DNA from 3 places in the Marinagarivorans sp. genome. Region 1 is predicted to be linked to each of the others. Evidence: predicted binding sites of a transcription regulator. Region 1 holds the regulator's gene; each other region holds the start of a gene.
What was found. The regulator sigma-54, encoded in region 1, starts transcription at its own class of promoters, with help from an activator protein. The targets are predictions, from matches to a motif close to TGGCACANNNNTTGCNNT.
Positions count from the first base shown of each region.

Region 1 (5,604 bases):
CAGGCCTAATTTATTACAGATAGTTGTTGTTTGTTCGCTCATTATTTGGCCACCAAGTGCGCAATGGGTTGGGCTTGCCCGGTTAGTTGGCGGTGGCGAACCTGTACATTACCATAGGTGTTTTTAAACACATTGGTGAGGTGCTCAGTCAAAAAAACAGAGCGGTGCATACCGCCTGTACAGCCGATGGCCACAGTGAGGTAGCTGCGGTTATTGGCCTGGAAGGAGGGTAGCCACTTGGATAAAAAGGCTGCAATGTCGTCGGCCATCGCCATGACTTCAGGTTGCTCGGCAAGGAACGTTTGTACGGGTTCATCTAGCCCGGTGAAACCGCGCAGCTCGGGTTTCCAAAAGGGGTTCGGTAGGCAGCGCACATCAAAAACAAAGTCGGCGTCTACGGGCATGCCGTACTTAAAGCCAAACGATTCAAAGCTCAGGGCGGCACTTTTGCTATCTTCGCCGACCACTTTCTTGCGAATAACGCTGCGTAGTTCGTGCAGGGTTAGGGTGCTGGTATCGAGTGTGATATCGGCTAATGCAGCAACGGGCTCTAAAATGGCGCGTTCACTATTAATCGCTTGCTGTAAGCCGGTTTTGTCATTGGATAATGGGTGTTTACGGCGTGTTTCGCTAAAGCGTTTGAGTAAAATTGTATTACTGGCGTCTAAAAATATGGTTGTGAACTGTGAGGCTTCGAGTTGGCAGGCTTCGATAATACTGGGGTATCGGCTTAAGTCTCCGCCAATATTGCGGGCATCAATCCCAACAGCTAAAAGTAATTTTCCGCTATCGGCGTTTTTCATTTGCGTGATCAGTGCGGGAAGTAAGCTGACGGGGAGATTATCAATGCAGGTGTAGCCGCAGTCTTCGAGTAACTGCAGCGCTGTTGATTTGCCTGAGCCCGAACGCCCGCTAACAACAACAAATTGCATGGTAATCTCCTAATGTAAAGACGCTAAAAATGAATGTTGATACTGCAGTTCTGAATTATTGTATTGTGAGTCTGCAGTGTAGGGTTTTATTACGACCGTTATATTGCAAACGTCGTATTGCAACGGGTTTTCTTTTGGCCTTAACTTTCTTTAAATGGCACAAGCGCAGCTGTGAAAAGTGCATTGTTGCTGTCTGCTTTACGTAAGGCTTCAGCGTAACCTTTGCCTTGTAGTGCCTCTGCTAATGCGGCTAAATTTTGTAAATGATCATTGTCAGCATCTTCAGGAACGAGCATTGCAAATATTAAGTCGACAGGTGTGTTGTCTATTGAATCAAAATCAATAGGGTTTTGCAGTGTCATTACTGCGCAAACGGAAACGCCCCCTGTTGCAAATCGGCAGTGAGGGATGGCAATACCTTCACCAATACCTGTTGAGCCGAGTCTTTCTCGGGTTATCAATTGCTGAAATAAATCATTGGCGTTTAGTGAAGGTACGCTACTGGTGATTAAATCGGCCAGCGTTTCAAGTGCGCGCTTCTTACTGGTGCATTCGGTGCCGCATAATACGCGGTTAGCCGATAGCATTTTTTCTAGTGGCATAGGTAACTCAGCCTTATCGTATTAAAAGCCAACTATTATACTAGTTGCTTGCGCTCATTCGAGGGTGGAATTTGTAATGACTCGCGGTATTTTGCAATCGTCCGGCGAGCAACCATGATGCCTTGATCGGCCAGTAATTCTGTAATTTTAGAGTCGCTAAGGGGTTTTCTTGTGTTTTCCGCGGCAATCAATTTTTTGATGATGGCGCGAATAGCCGTGGAAGAGCATTCACCACCAGATTCTGTTGCTACATGGCTTGAGAAAAAGTATTTCAGCTCAAAAATACCCTGTGGGGTGTGCATGTATTTTTGGGTGGTGACGCGAGAAATAGTGGATTCGTGCATTTCTACCATTTCAGCGACATCGTGTAAAACCATGGGCTTCATGCCTTCAGCGCCATGTTCCAGAAACCCTTGCTGACGTTCGACAATGCACGTCGCAACTTTTAAGAGTGTCTCATTACGGCTTTGTAGGCTTTTTAGAAACCAGCGAGCTTCTTGCAAGTTATCTTTTAAATAGGTGTTGTCAGTGCTGCTGTCGGCACGTTTTACTAAGGATGCGTAATCCGAATTAATTTTTAATTTGGGTGCAATGTCGGGGTTAAGCTGAACTTGCCAGCGATTCTTAACTTTGCTGACAAACACATCCGGTACAACATATTCTGTACTGGAGTCGTTGATGAAGTCGCCGGGCTTTGGGTTTAGGCTTTGAATCAGCGCAATGGCGGATTGAAGCTCGGGTTCTTTGACCTTGAGCTTGCGCATTAATTGTTTGAAGTCGCGACTGCCGAGTAGCGGAAGGTAGTCGGCGACTAAAGCTTTAGCCGTAGCAAAACCAGGCGTCGATTCAGGCAACTGCAGCAATTGTAAATACAGGCACTCGCTGATATTTCGGCTGGCAACGCCCGGCGGGTCGAACTGTTGAACGCGGCGAAGCACGGCGGCGACTTCGTCTTCCTCTAGATCCGGAAATATTTTTTGCATACCTTCAAAAATATCGTCCATCGTTTGGCTTAACATGCCTGAAGGCTCTACGGCATCAATAACCGCCGTGGCGATTTCACGATCGGTATCGCTCATGGGGGTGAGATTAAGTTGCCACATTAAGTGATCTTGTAGGGTTTCGGCGCTGGCATTGCGCGAGTCGTAGTCGAAATCTTCATTTTCGGGACGGGATAACCCGCTACCACTGGGGCCACTTTGGTAGAGGTCATCCCAGCTGGTATCTACGGCTAAGTCGGTAGGGATGTTTTCGCTCCAGTCATCGCTGGCTGTTGCCTCGTTGGCCTCGTTGGTGTTCTCGGGGCTTACTTCAGCGGCTTTTATGGGAGTTTCAACGTCTGCGGGTAATTCTGACTGGGCATTACTTGCCTGCTCGCCATCGACCCCTTTACTTCCCTCACTGGCGCCACTGTCTTCTGTGACTTCCAACATCGGGTTGTTTTCAAGGGCTTCTTGAATTTCGTTTTGCAGATCGAGTGTCGAAAGTTGCAATAGACGTATCGCCTGTTGCAGCTGAGGCGTCATGGTCAGCTGAGTGCCGAGTTTGAGTTGCAAAGATTGCTTCATCGAAGAGTAAATCCATCAAGTTTTTTGCGCTGCACACATTGAGAGCGTCTTAATGTGATTGTAGTCATCCCAGCGATGTACTGCAATGACCAGTAAAAGCAAACTTCAGGCCATATCTAAAAAATCTAACGGTTGCGTGCTAGCGCTCAAATCGTCTAATAGATCGTAAGTTAGAGCTTGAAGTCTTGCCCAAGGTAGACTTCTTTAACTTTCTCGTTTTCTAATACGGTGTTTGGCGACCCTGAAGCAATAATGTGGCCTTCGCCCACAATGTAGGCCTGTTCGCAAATATCCAGGGTTTCGCGCACATTGTGGTCGGTAATCAGCACGCCTATACCGCGATCACGGAGGTGCGACACAATCTGTTTAATGTCGGAAACTGAAATGGGGTCTACGCCGGCGAAAGGTTCATCAAGCAGGATGAATTTGGGATCAGCTGCTAAGGAGCGGGCAATTTCAACCCGGCGGCGCTCACCGCCGGATAAGGCCATGCCCAGACTATCTTTGATGTGCTCGATATGAAATTCTTGTAAAAGCTTATTGGCTTCGCTAATGCGGTCTTTGCGTTTGAGGTCTTTGCGGGTTTCTAAGATGGCCAGCAGGTTCTCTGTAACGGTTAACTTCCTGAAGACAGAGGCCTCTTGGGGGAGGTAGCCCAGCCCGAGTCTTGCGCGTTCGTGCATGGGTTTACGACTGACATCTTTCCCATCGATAAAAACTTGCCCATGGTCAGCGCGGACTATACCGGCAATCATGTAAAAGCATGTTGTTTTACCGGCGCCATTAGGCCCGAGTAATCCCACAATTTGATGGGTGTTTACACTCATGGATACGTCTAAAACAATTTTCCGCGCACCGTAGCTTTTGGCGAGGTTTTTTGCCTCAAGAGTGGCCATTGTCAATTCCTGTTACTGCGGTTTGATCTTCGGGCGTTGTTGGTACGTCTATATTACTATCGACTTGTGCAGGCTCTGTGCTGAATGTGTCATCTGGAGAGCCTTCTTCTTTTGAGGGGCTGTCGGGTACTTCGCTGCGCAATGCCTTAGGAGGAATTACCATGCGTACGCGGCCACTCTCTTTGTTGTTGCTGTCGGCTTTAACAACGGATTTTCGCACATCGTACTCAATTGTTGTGCCGGACAAGCTGGTGCCTTCTTGTTGAAGTGATGCACCTTCGAGTAAACGCAGCGTTTCTTGATCGATGCGGTATTCGAGGATGTTGGCTTTAGCAACGACTTTGCCGGCTTTATCGCTGGGCTGTTGTTGATAGGCCGCAGGCTTACCTTTTGCAATTATTTTCGTGACTTTGTCTTTGGTGTTATAGATAACAATTTCGTCGGCGTTGATGCGCATGGAGCCTTGCGCCATTTCTACTTTTCCGGAGTAGGTTGTGGTGCCGGCTATCTCATCACGTTCTGCGCTATCGGCGTCGATGGTGATCGGTTGGCTGCGATCACTTTGCAGTGCGATGGCGTTGGCGCAGGTGCATAGCAAAGCTGCTGCGACAATTCTACTGAATAGGTTCATGTTGTCCTCGCACGTTGGCTAGTAACTTGATGCGTTGTGAAATCATATCAACTTCGAGTCCGTCGGCATTAATGGTGCCGTTAGCGCTTTCGATGTGAACGTGAGCATCAGTACTGATGCGTTTTTGGTGAGGGAATATATCGATACTTTCGGTGCTGAGCTTTGTGGTGATTGTCGTATCATTGTTATCGGTTTGCCAGACTTCTACGTCATCCCATAGCGTTAATTTTTCGCCGTGGGCCATAATTTTCCCTTGCTTGGCGGTGACAAACCAAGGGTTTGGTTCGCCATATAGTGTCAGTTTAGGGGCAGTAATAAGCATGTAATCTTCGTCGGAGGTGCTTTGTGTATCGGCGCGAAAATGCTTGAGCGTCACGGCATCAAACTCATAGCTGAGTTTACCGGTTTCATCAAAATGACTGGTGCGAGCGTCATGCAATACGGCATACGGAAAACGCTCGAAAGGAGATTCTACCTTTGCGAGGGGATTAAGGAGCTCTGGGCGGCTATCCCACAGCAAAACAACGGTCATTGTAATCACGCAAATCAGTGAAATGTAAACCCAGTTTTTCACTCGCCGGAACCTGTATAGAAATCGATAACGGTTTGATACTTGTCTTGTGCGATTAATAGCGCATCACAAGCCTCGCGTACGGCGCCCATACCTCCTTGGCGACTACTCCTCCAGTGTGAGCGGCTCAGTACTTCGGGGTGTCCGTTGGGCACCGTGAGCGCAAGCCCGACTTGGGTCATTATGAGTAGGTCGGGGAGATCATCGCCCATGTGGGCGATTTCTTCTAGGCTCGGTGGTACTGGCATGCTGGCGAGTAATTCTTGTAAGGCGACCATTTTATCTTCACGCCCTTGAGCTAACAGTGTGATGCCTAAATCTGCGCAGCGCTTCGCCACAATATGGCTATTTCGGCCGGTAATAACAGCCACGTTCATGCCTGCGCGCAAGAGTAATCGTATGCC
Region 1 is NZ_CEXWTU010000005.1:9,660-15,263, reverse strand. Features, by position in the region: gene AC3A8L_RS01310 (HPr family phosphocarrier protein) at 1-42, opposite strand, end outside; gene rapZ (RNase adapter RapZ) at 42-932, opposite strand; gene AC3A8L_RS01300 (PTS sugar transporter subunit IIA) at 1,073-1,534, opposite strand; gene AC3A8L_RS01295 (RNA polymerase factor sigma-54) at 1,570-3,102, opposite strand; gene lptB (LPS export ABC transporter ATP-binding protein) at 3,273-3,998, opposite strand; gene lptA (lipopolysaccharide transport periplasmic protein LptA) at 3,985-4,629, opposite strand; gene lptC (LPS export ABC transporter periplasmic protein LptC) at 4,613-5,203, opposite strand; gene AC3A8L_RS01275 (KdsC family phosphatase) at 5,200-5,604, opposite strand, start outside.

Region 2 (5,604 bases), on a different contig from region 1:
CCCAAAATGGGGCTCCTTAAGACAACGACGTAATTATGACGATTCTCTATACCGCGTCTGGGCCAGTTTCACCCGTACGAATTCGCACAATCTCTTCAAGCGGCTGGATGAAAATTTTACCATCGCCAATCTTTCCGGTTTGCGCCGCCTTAGTTATCGCCTCAACAGCGGAATCGACAACATCATCAGAAACGGCCATTTCTAGCTTAACCTTCGGTAAAAAATCAATCACATACTCAGCGCCACGATATAGCTCAGTGTGCCCCTTCTGGCGACCAAAGCCTTTCACTTCGGTCACAGTCATACCTTGAACACCAATTTCAGAAAGTGCATTGCGCACATCATCGAGCTTAAAAGGTTTTACAACGGCAGTAATCAATTTCATGTGGGATTGGCCTTATCATTGTTTTCGTTATTAAGCACTCAAACGGTGCAATGCTCTACCAGCCCAATCTACAACACAGCAGCAATAGAAGGCAAATTATCCTCGCCAAACAGGCAAAAAAAAGCGGCCGAGCAAGCTCGACCGCAAAAATAACCACAACCAATGAAATGAAAATGGGCAAAGCCTAAGCTTTACCCAACAAACTTACTTACTGCGAGTGAACTCGGGGTAAGCTTCCATACCGCACTCTGCGATATCAACACCTTCAAACTCATCTTCTTCCGATACGCGAACACCAATGATCGCCTTGATAGCAAGCCAAACAATCAAGCTGGTAACAAATACCCAGGTAAAGATTGTTAAGGCTCCAATGATTTGACCAGAAAATGATGCTCCACCGTCATCAGTGAGAGGGTTAGTGATTGGCACCAACAACAAACCTAGCAAGCCAACAACACCGTGAACAGAGATAGCACCAACGGGATCATCTATTTTTAGCTTATCCAAGAAGAGAATACTAAAGACAACCAAGACACCACCAGCAGCACCGAAGCACGTAGCCTGCAATGCAGATGGAGTAGAAGGTTCTGCCGTAATCGCTACCAAGCCTGCCAACGCGCCGTTAAGCGCCATCGTTAAATCAGCCTTGCCAAACATAATGCGTGCAACCAAAAGTGCAGCAATCAAACCGCCGGCAGCAGCCGCGTTAGTATTCATAAATACAACCGCAACAGAGTTAGCGCTCTCTACGCTAGCAGTAGCCAAAACTGAGCCGCCGTTAAAGCCGAACCAACCCATCCACAAAATAAACATACCCAGGGTAGCCAGCGGCAAGTTAGAACCAGGGATAGCATTAACACTGCCATTAGCGCCGTACTTACCTTTACGCGCACCTAGCACCAATACACCCGCTAGCGCAGCTGAAGCACCGGCCATATGAACAATGCCAGAACCTGCAAAATCAGAAAAGCCTAAATCACCCAAGGTGTACATACCCAAAACAGCTTCGCCACCCCAAGTCCAAGCGCCTTCCATCGGGTAAATAAAGCCCGTCATTACTACTGCAAATGCCAGGAATGCCCAAAGTTTCATACGCTCAGCAACAGCACCCGAAACGATGGACATTGCCGTGGCTACAAATACAACCTGAAAAAAGAAATCTGCTGAAGGAGCATATGCAGCAGCCTCTTCCGCGCCCTTAACGCCGTCACCAGCAATAGGGGTCAAGAAAAACCACTCACCCGCACCGCCTTTATACATAATGGCGTAACCGCATACGAAGTACATAATGCACGCAATCGCATACAACGCGGCATTTTTAGTTAAAATCTCGGTGGTGTTTTTCGAGCGAACTAAGCCCGACTCCAGCATGGCAAAGCCTGCCGCCATCCACATTACCAGTGCGCCACAAATCAAAAAATAGAATGTGTCTAAGGCGTACTGTAATTCAAAAATTTGGTTTTCCATTGTTATCTCCGGAAACGTTGAATTTACAGGGCGTCTTCGCCGGTCTCGCCGGTGCGAATACGTACCACTTGCTCGAGGGCCGATACAAAGATCTTGCCGTCGCCAATCTTGCCACTATGGGCAGCCTTGCTAATCGCTTCTACGACTTGGTCAACTTGAGCATCAGCAACAGCAACCTCAAGCTTGGTTTTCGGTAAAAAGTCCACAACGTACTCGGCACCACGGTAAAGCTCGGTGTGACCTTTCTGGCGCCCAAAACCTTTCACTTCAGTAACGGTAATACCCTGTACACCGATATCCGAAAGTGCTTCGCGAACAGCATCAAGCTTAAATGGCTTGATAACAGCAGTAATTAATTTCATCGGACTGCTCCTGGTTATTTGCAGACTTTGCTGCTTTTATAAAAATAAACCGCTCAGTTTGCACTGAGCGGCTGGTTTGAAATTACTCGCCTAAAGGTAGGGTGTAAGAGACTACGAATTTAGCGTCATCCGTATCAGTTTCATCAGCAATAAACTGACTTACAGTGAAAGATAAGTTGTCGTTATAGGCATAGCTAACATTCAAATGAACCGGGCTACAAGTGTCGCTCACCTCATTTTCAGGGCAAGACACTGCACCATTAACAGCAGCGTTATCGGAATGCATACCCACCAATACCGAAAATGCACCCATATCCGCCCCAAGCGTGTAATACATATAATCACCAGAGCTATTTTCTTTACCTACGGGAATATAAGCGGCGAAATTTACTGGACCATAACCTAAGCTAACTACCGTATCAGTCCAATCAGCGAAATCGGTCTCGCCATCTTTCGCATAGCCAGCTCCGGTAGGGTAGTTATAGCTCCACACACTTAAGTCATAAGAAAAGTCACCTACTGAGCCGCCATAACCAAGATATAGATCATACTCAGTACCAGCTGTGTCATCCCCAGAAGAACCCCAGATACCGCTATAGAAACCAGCAGTGCTAACACTTAAATCACCGAATACAGCCGGTGTCCCCGTCCCAAGATCAGCACCACGCCATAAGTAAGTGCTGGCCACACCAACAGAAGCACCAACTTCAACTTCTGCTTGCACAGGAGCCATGACACCAGCAGCCATAACAGCCGCTACAGATGAAGCAATAAGTGTTTTACTCAATTTCATAATGTTTTCTCCAAGAGTGATAGCAATATTTTTTTTAAAATCTAACTACGGTAACCGCAGTATTGTGACCGAGCTACTGCAGGATATTTGCCAACAATAAAAAAGTCATATATTTCAAAAGGTTAAACTAAAAATAGGCTTAGTAGATCATCAGCGCACGTATATCAAAGCACCAAAAAAAAACAACCATGGCGCACCAAAATGTAACAACGCACCATTTTGGCGCGATCGATATTAAGGCATACGTTTTTGAAGGGAAGCGTTAATATTGGATAGGCGAAAAAAAAGCGCCTACAAAGAGGCGCTTTTTTCGGGTGGGTAGCGATTACTGCTTATCTAATTCCAGTAAACGAATACGCGCTTCGAGCTTTTGCGTCAGCAACTCAAGTGCTTTTACTTTTTCGACTAAGCCTTCTGGCTCGGCTTCTTTTTCAGCCGCCGGCGTTGCTGCTGGACTACCACCACTGTTAATCCGGCGAATATCCAAACTGCCGTTTCCGCCAGAGGTGCCTGAACGCGCAGTATCACCCTGCGAACCATCACCACCGCCTGCAAGCCAAGATCGGCTACCGCTAAGCGATTTTTTATTCACGTATCGACCAGAAGTGCCAACCCCAGCCATACCTGGCTGCCCCCCTTTGCCACGTAGACCACCCGATATTTTCACTTCAATACTGTTAGTTAAGTCTTCTGTTACGCCTTCGGCCAAGGAGTAATGGAAACGAAATGTTCCGCCCTTACCACCGCTAGCGCCTGCACCACCAGCACCAGCATCGCCGCCTGCCGCAGTACACTTGGGGAAATCGGGAACATTTTGACCATCACCACCAATACCACCACGGCCGCCGTTGCCGCCGCTTAAATCAATTTTTACCGTACCAAAACTCACAACACCCAGCGACCAGTGCACGCTAGCGCCATTACTTCCGCCGCCGCCAATACCGCCATTACCACCGGATTTACCCGCTTGGCATTGGCCGGCTTCGGTATGCGACAAACCATTCGCACCATCGCGGCCATCGCCACCGCTGCCATTGATGACTACGCCATAGCCAATACTGGCTTCTTTAGCATCCACTATCCACATATCGACGCCATTAGCCAATTGAATGCTGGCTTTGTCGTCGATCGTTAATTTATCGAGTGTAAGTTTGGCTTGTGCCGAGTCTATGACATAAACAGAACCAGCTTGAATATGAAGGTCGGCGGCCAGTGCATGGGCACCTAGTGCCGAAAGGCACGCGAAAAGGGCTAATCGTTTCACGGTGGAATCCTGTACTTTTATATTTATGAATGGGCTGATTTGAACAGGTTTTACCCTGCGCATCAAGCCAACCCGAAAAGGCTTTGCCAGGCACCGACCGCCCCAGCTACTGCACATGAGTATACATGAGGCTCAGAGCGCGGGGCATTGCATTTTATTTTTTGTGCAGGGTGCACAGATTGCGCACCCCATTGCGGCGCAAAATCCGCTAGACCGTTAGATATTCACGTACGCGGGTTTCATCCATCGCACCAATCTCACCACTCAATACGGCATTGCCTCTGTCCATAACAACATAGCTGTCTGCTAGCGCCCGCGCAAATTCAAAGTATTGCTCCACCAACAAAATCGCCATCTCGCCCCGGTTACGCAAAATATTAATCACATTATGAATATCCTTAATCACCGAAGGCTGAATACCTTCCGTTGGCTCATCCAAAATCAACAGCTGTGGGCGCATGACTAAAGCGCGACCAATAGCTAACTGCTGCTGCTGGCCACCGGATAAATCGCCACCGCGGCGATGCAACATTTCACGCAGAACAGGGAACAGATCGTAAATTTCCGGGTTAATCGCACGGTGCTTACGCGGCAATACCGCAAAGGCCGTTTTCAAATTTTCTTCCACGGTTAACTGCGAAAAAACCTCTCGACCTTGTGGAACATAAGCAATACCCGCTTTAGCCCGGTCGGCTGAAGACATTCGCGTAATATCCTTACCTTGCCATACAATACTACCGCCACTCACAGGGTGCCGACCAGAAACTGCACGTGCAAGGCTGGTTTTACCCACACCGTTACGGCCTAGAATACTGGTAATAGCGCCCTTTTCGGCCTGTAGGTCCACATTAAATAATGCTTGGCTTGCGCCATAAAATAAATTTAAATTTTTAGCTTCAAGCATAACTAGCGCCCCAAATAAACTTCAATAACCCGCGAATCGGCAGAAACCACATCCAAGGTTCCCTCCGCTAAAACGCTGCCTTCATGCAACACAGTCACCTTGGTATCCAGCGCTCGAATAAAATCCATGTCGTGCTCAACCACAACAACCGAGTGTTTCTGGCTAATCTCTTTTAGAAGCTTGGCCGTTTGCAGTGTTTCGTAGTCCGTCATTCCGGCGGCAGGCTCATCGATCAATAACAGCTCTGGGTCCTGCATAATCAGCATGCCAATCTCTAGCCACTGCTTTTGGCCGTGGGATAAATTTTGGGCATAATCTTCTTTGCGTGCTTCCAGCCCAACCAGCGTTAATGTGCTAGCCACGCGCTGCGCATCACTGTCTGTTAATTTAAAAAAGAGTGTTTGCCATACGCCGCGCCGCCCAGACAGC
Region 2 is NZ_CEXWTU010000017.1:26,837-32,440, forward strand. Features, by position in the region: gene AC3A8L_RS03845 (P-II family nitrogen regulator) at 47-385, opposite strand; gene AC3A8L_RS03850 (ammonium transporter) at 590-1,852, opposite strand; gene glnK (P-II family nitrogen regulator) at 1,876-2,214, opposite strand; gene AC3A8L_RS03860 (TorF family putative porin) at 2,297-3,007, opposite strand; gene AC3A8L_RS03865 (hypothetical protein) at 3,333-4,271, opposite strand; gene urtE (urea ABC transporter ATP-binding subunit UrtE) at 4,480-5,175, opposite strand; gene urtD (urea ABC transporter ATP-binding protein UrtD) at 5,178-5,604, opposite strand, start outside.
Region 2: AC3A8L_RS03860 (TorF family putative porin) is a predicted target of sigma-54. The motif match lies at 3,083-3,100, and genes of this name have one in related genera.

Region 3 (5,604 bases), on a different contig from region 1:
CAGTTCAGTTCTGTTGAAGCGCTAGACAGTATGAATAATAAATTCGATAACTTAACGGAAAACTTCGTTGCTAATCAGGCGTTGCAAGCTTCTTCATTAGTGGGGCGCTCGGTGGCAGTACCCAGTGAAATTGCGCAATTAGACCCTAATGATGTTGTTGCTGCCAGTGTTGATATTCCTGCGAGCACACAGGATGTCTCGGTAAAAATATACAGTGAAGGCGGTGCATTGTTAGAACAAGCCAATATTGGTGCGCAAAGTGCGGGCGAGATGGTGGTGCGTTGGAATGGTCAGCAGTTAGAAGTGAATGGCACCGTTATGGATTGGGAAAGTAGTACTGAAGGTGGCCAACCTGCAGGTATTTACCGTATTGAATTTGAAGCCTCGATTGATGGCGAAACTACCGGGTTGGACGCGGCATTAAGCGCGAATGTGAACAGTGTGACGGTCGGTAAGGATGGCATGTTAACACTGAATTTAGCCGGTATTGGCCCTGTAAAAATGTCGGATGTTAAGCAGTTTAATTAAGGGGTTAGGCAGCAATAATAGCCTCGCCAGCATAATTTTTAGTCAGTTTTAAAGTTGTAATCTAGGTGACATTATTGGATAGATAATTGTCGCCCCCAGAAGTACAGGAGCGTTTTATGCCTTTTAATACAGCCTTGAGTGGTATTCGTGCCGCTTCCAGTGATTTAAAAATCACCGGTAATAATATTGCTAATGCCTCGACCTCAGGCTTTAAGCGATCGCGTGCAGAATTTGGTGATGTCTATGCCATTAGCGTTTTAGGTTCGGGGTCGAACTCCATTGGTAGTGGTGTGCGCTTGCAAGATGTTGCGCAAAACTTTAACCAAGGTAGCATGGCCTTTACTGAAAACTCCTTAGACCTGGCGGTTAATGGCAACGGCTTTTTCGTAGTGCAGCAAGGCGGTGAACAATTCTATACGCGTGCTGGTACGTTTGGTTTAGATAAGGATGGCTATGTTGTTAATAATGTTGATGCACGCCTGCAGGGTTTTCCAGCGGATGGTTCAGGCAATATTAGTGGGCTACAAGGTGATATTCAGGTACGCACCAGTAATTTAGCGCCGCGGGCGACAACTGAAGTGAATATGCTACTTAACCTCGATGCTTCTGAGCCGGTACTTCAAACCACCGGCACGAGCTTTTCAACGGATGGTAATGCCGTTGGTGTAACGCAGGCGGGGCTGAGCCAAGATACAACAACCGCTATAGCAGGCGGAACATTCACGTTCCCCGTTACGAATGATTTCAGTAGTACACCAATGACTTTCGATGTCGAACTGACGGCATCGACGGGCAATAATGGCACGGCATCGGTTAACCTAACGACAGCATCGGGCACGCCAGCCACGATTAATAATTTTAATGAATTAAGAACATTAGCCGGCGTTATTAATGCGCAGCTATCACAACCTACGCCCCCCCAGTCGAGCATTGACGTATTAGCGGAGGCCGTTGATTTAGGCGGCGGTAGTTACCGCTTAGATTTTGTGGCTGCAATATCCGGCGAGGCTTCGCAGGTGCGCGTAACAAACGCTTCTGCCAATACCGCTGAAGTGGGAATGGCGCCAACACCCGCCGTGAGCACATCCGTTGCAGGGATTCCAGCCGTTGATAATGGTTATCCAAGGCAAGCTATTGATGTAACAGACGATGAAGATAATACGATCACCTATACCGCAGAAAAAGGAGCGTCAGCGGCACAAACGGCTTCAGAATTAAATTCGTTAACGGGTGTAACCGCCTCAGCATCTTCTACTTTAACGGTTCCATTTAGCGGTTTTACGAATGCTAATGGCAATATGACGGTTACGGTTAACGGCGTTGCTTTAGCGGCTGACACACTCACAGCATTAGAAAGTAATATCAATTTATTGTCTCGCACCACGTTGCCGGGTATTTCAGCCTTGGTAGATACGGCTACTGGCGATTTAACGATATCGTCGAGTGTCGGCGATAACCTTCGTATTAGTATTGATAGTTTTGATGATGGCGATGGTATCGAGGTATTGGGTAACCCTAATGCACCAGGCGCAATTCTTGAGGTGGATAGCGATGGTGTTTTAAACAATGTATCAGCACTGCCCTCGGATGTTAATTCTGTTGTAGTGGGCGGTTCTATTTCGATCGTTTTGGACGAAGGTTATTCTGTCGCGAATGCGGTACCGCCTTCCGTGGGACTTTTTGGTCCGTTAACGAGTCAAGCTTTCGATGATGTGGTTCTTAATGAATTTGATCCCGCCGACCAAGATACTTATAACTGGGAAACGCAATTAACAATTTTTGATAGTTTAGGTAATTCACATGTCGTTACGCAATATTATGTGCGCCAAGAATACGATGTGTCCGATGCTACAACAGCACCCAATCATTGGGAAATGTATGTGCGGGTGGATGGCGAGGATGTCGGAGACCCGGACACATCGTTACCACCGCCAGAAAATACAATCCCTACGCGCGCTGGCTACGATGTTTATTTTAATGATGATGGATCGTTAAATCGGTTATTAACGGATGATATTTTAATTTCGAATTGGACACCCAAAGATGTTAATGGTGAACCTAATGGCGCTATGGGGCCTACCAATGTATTAAATGGAGGGTCAACGTTAATACCTGATCCACCCATAAATTCAAATTTTGTTGTGAGTCTAGAGGGAACAACGCAGTTTAGTAGTGACTTTTCCGTTAACGATGTTGATCAAAGCGGTTTCACTACGGGTCGGTTGTCAGGTTTAAATATTGGCGATGATGGCGTTATTTTTGCGCGCTTTACCAATGGCGAATCTCAGGTGTTAGGGCAGGTGGCTTTGGCCGATTTTGCTAACATGCAGGGCTTGCAGCCTGCCGGCGATACCATGTGGGCTGAAAATTTTGAATCCGGAGCGCCCAATATTGGTGGTCCACAAAGTGGTGCTTTAGGGGCCATTCAATCGGGTGCATTAGAGGAATCTAATGTCGATTTGTCTGAAGAGCTTGTTAATTTAATTATTGCGCAACGCAATTTTCAGGCGAGTGCAAAAACCATTGAAACTGCAGATGCAGTAACGCAAACCATCATTAATTTGCGTTAATTATTTCTTCCATTTTTTAAACTTTTCGCAATTGAAGCGGGGCCACTATGGCCCCGTTTTTTATTGGCATTGGCTTTGCAGTTCAACTATTGAATAGAATTTAAACAGCAAATAGTTGACGCGGGTGAATCATGGATAAGGCGCTTTATATAGCAATGACAGGTGCGAAGCATAATATGCTCGCGCAAACGGCACATGCAAATAATTTAGCCAACGTCAATACCACGGCGTTTAAGTCAGACTTTGCAGCGGCGCGAAGCATGCCGGTTTTTTACGGAGAGGGCCTACCTACGCGGGCTTTCAGTATGACGGAAAGGCCAGCCACTAATCTTGCTCACGGAGCATTACAGCAAACCGGTCGCGATTTAGATGTCGCGATTGAAGGCGATGGCTTTTTAACCGTACAAGCCCCTACCGGCGAAGAAGCTTATACCCGTGCCGGTAATCTCTTTATTGATAGTGCCGGTATGTTACGTACCGGCAGCGGTCTGCCGGTGATGGGCAATGCGGGGCCGATTGCCGTGCCACCAAACTCCAAAATAGAAATCGGTATTGATGGCACTATTTCGGTGATTGCATCAGGGCAGGGCGTTGCTGCACCGGCAGCCATTGACCGTATTAAATTAGTGAAGCCCGAACCCGGTACATTGAGTAAATCGGACGATGGCTTATTTCGGCAGCTTGATACACCAGAACCCTTAGATCCCGATGGTTCGGTCAGTGTGATTTCAGGTTTTTTAGAGGCCAGTAACGTTAGCGCAGTGAATGAATTAACCAGCATGCTAACGCTGGCAAGACAATACGAAATGCACGTAAAGCTGATGGCTACAGCGAAAGAAAACTCGGAAAGCTCTTCGCGCTTAATGCAGTTTAATAATTAATTATTGTAGACGCTTAAACGTTAATAAAAGTTGCCGTTTTTCGGCATTGAGGTGATTTATGCACGCAGCATTATATGTCAGTAAAACAGGGCTCGCCGCTCAGGATAAGCAATTAACAACTGTTGCGAATAACTTGGCGAATGCATCGACCGTTGGTTTTAAACGTGATACCGCCGTATTTGAGGATTTGCTGTATCAAATACAGCGCCAGCCCGGGGCCGACTCTACGGCGGATACTCAATTGCCGACTGGCTTGCAGTTAGGTACCGGTGTGCGTGTGGTCGCAACGCAAAAGCAATTTACCGAAGGTAGCTTACAAGTCACAGACCAATCGTTAGATGTTGCCGTCGACGGTCGTGGTTTTTTACAGATACTGCAGCCCTCCGGTGAAATTGCTTATACCCGCGACGGCCAGTTTCATTTAAACCGCGAAGGCCAGTTAGTGAATGCCGGTGGCTTATTGCTAGAGCCCAACATTACAATTCCCGAAGGCGCTAACAATGTCACCATTGGTACTGATGGCACCGTGTCGGCGACTATCCCTGGTAATCCTACACCGCAAAATATTGGCACCATTGATTTGGTCGATTTCATTAACCCAGCCGGTTTACAAGCGGTCGGTAGCAATTTGTTTGTGCAAACGGGCAGCAGTGGCGACCCCATTAATGGCACGCCAGGGCAAAACGGTATGGGGCAATTGATGCAGGGAATGTTAGAAAATTCCAATGTCGATATTGTGCAAGAAATGGTGAATATGATTACCACCCAACGGGCTTATGAAATGAATTCGAAGGTAATTTCTACCGCAGACCAAATGCTGCAGTTTATTACACAGAATGTTTAATTTTTTTGATGGGGTGATGAGTGATGGCTATGTATTTTAAAGGGTTAAACAGGCTTCATGTCATTACGCTTGGCAGTGCTGCATTACTTTTTTCAGGTTGTGCCTCGCAGCCAACGCCAGAGCCAGGCGATCCCCATTACGCGCCAATTGTGATGCCCTCTATACCTGCTGTGCCGGCAACGAATGGCTCGTTGTTCAGTGAGCATTCGGCCATGCAGTTATTCTCTGATCAAAAAGCCAATCGTATTGGTGATTTAGTGACGGTGGTTTTGAGTGAGCAAACGGTTTCGAATAAATCAGCGAATGTTGGTGTTTCTAAAGAATCAGAGGTTGCGTTGCCGTCACCTACCGTATTCGGTGCGCCGGTAACCATAGGCGGCAATACATTAGAAACCGGTGTGTCGGCAGGGCGTGATTTTACCGGCGAAGCTGATGCGGCTCAAAGTAATAGTTTGCGTGGCAATATTACGGTTACCGTTATGGATATCTGGCCCAACGGAACCTTAGTGATTCGCGGTGAAAAATGGATGACGTTAAATCGTGGCGCAGAGTTGATTCGAATTAGCGGCTTGGTTCGGCCGGATGATGTTTCCAGCGATAACGAAGTCTTGTCGACCAAAATTGCCAATGCACAAATTACGTATACAGGAACCGGTGAGCTGGCTTCGTCGCAATCCATGGGGTTTATGAGTCGTTTTTTTAATAGTGGCTATTGGCCATTTTGAGGTGTTTATGTGGCAGCGCGGCTTACTATTTTTAGCGGTTATTATGCAGGCATTGG
Region 3 is NZ_CEXWTU010000052.1:3,408-9,011, forward strand. Features, by position in the region: gene AC3A8L_RS08155 (flagellar hook assembly protein FlgD) at 1-528, shown strand, start outside; gene AC3A8L_RS08160 (flagellar hook-basal body complex protein) at 645-3,098, shown strand; gene AC3A8L_RS08165 (flagellar basal body rod protein FlgF) at 3,230-3,979, shown strand; gene flgG (flagellar basal-body rod protein FlgG) at 4,038-4,823, shown strand; gene flgH (flagellar basal body L-ring protein FlgH) at 4,847-5,548, shown strand; gene AC3A8L_RS08180 (flagellar basal body P-ring protein FlgI) at 5,592-5,604, shown strand, end outside.
Region 3: AC3A8L_RS08165 (flagellar basal body rod protein FlgF) is a predicted target of sigma-54. The motif match lies at 3,163-3,180, and genes of this name have one in related genera.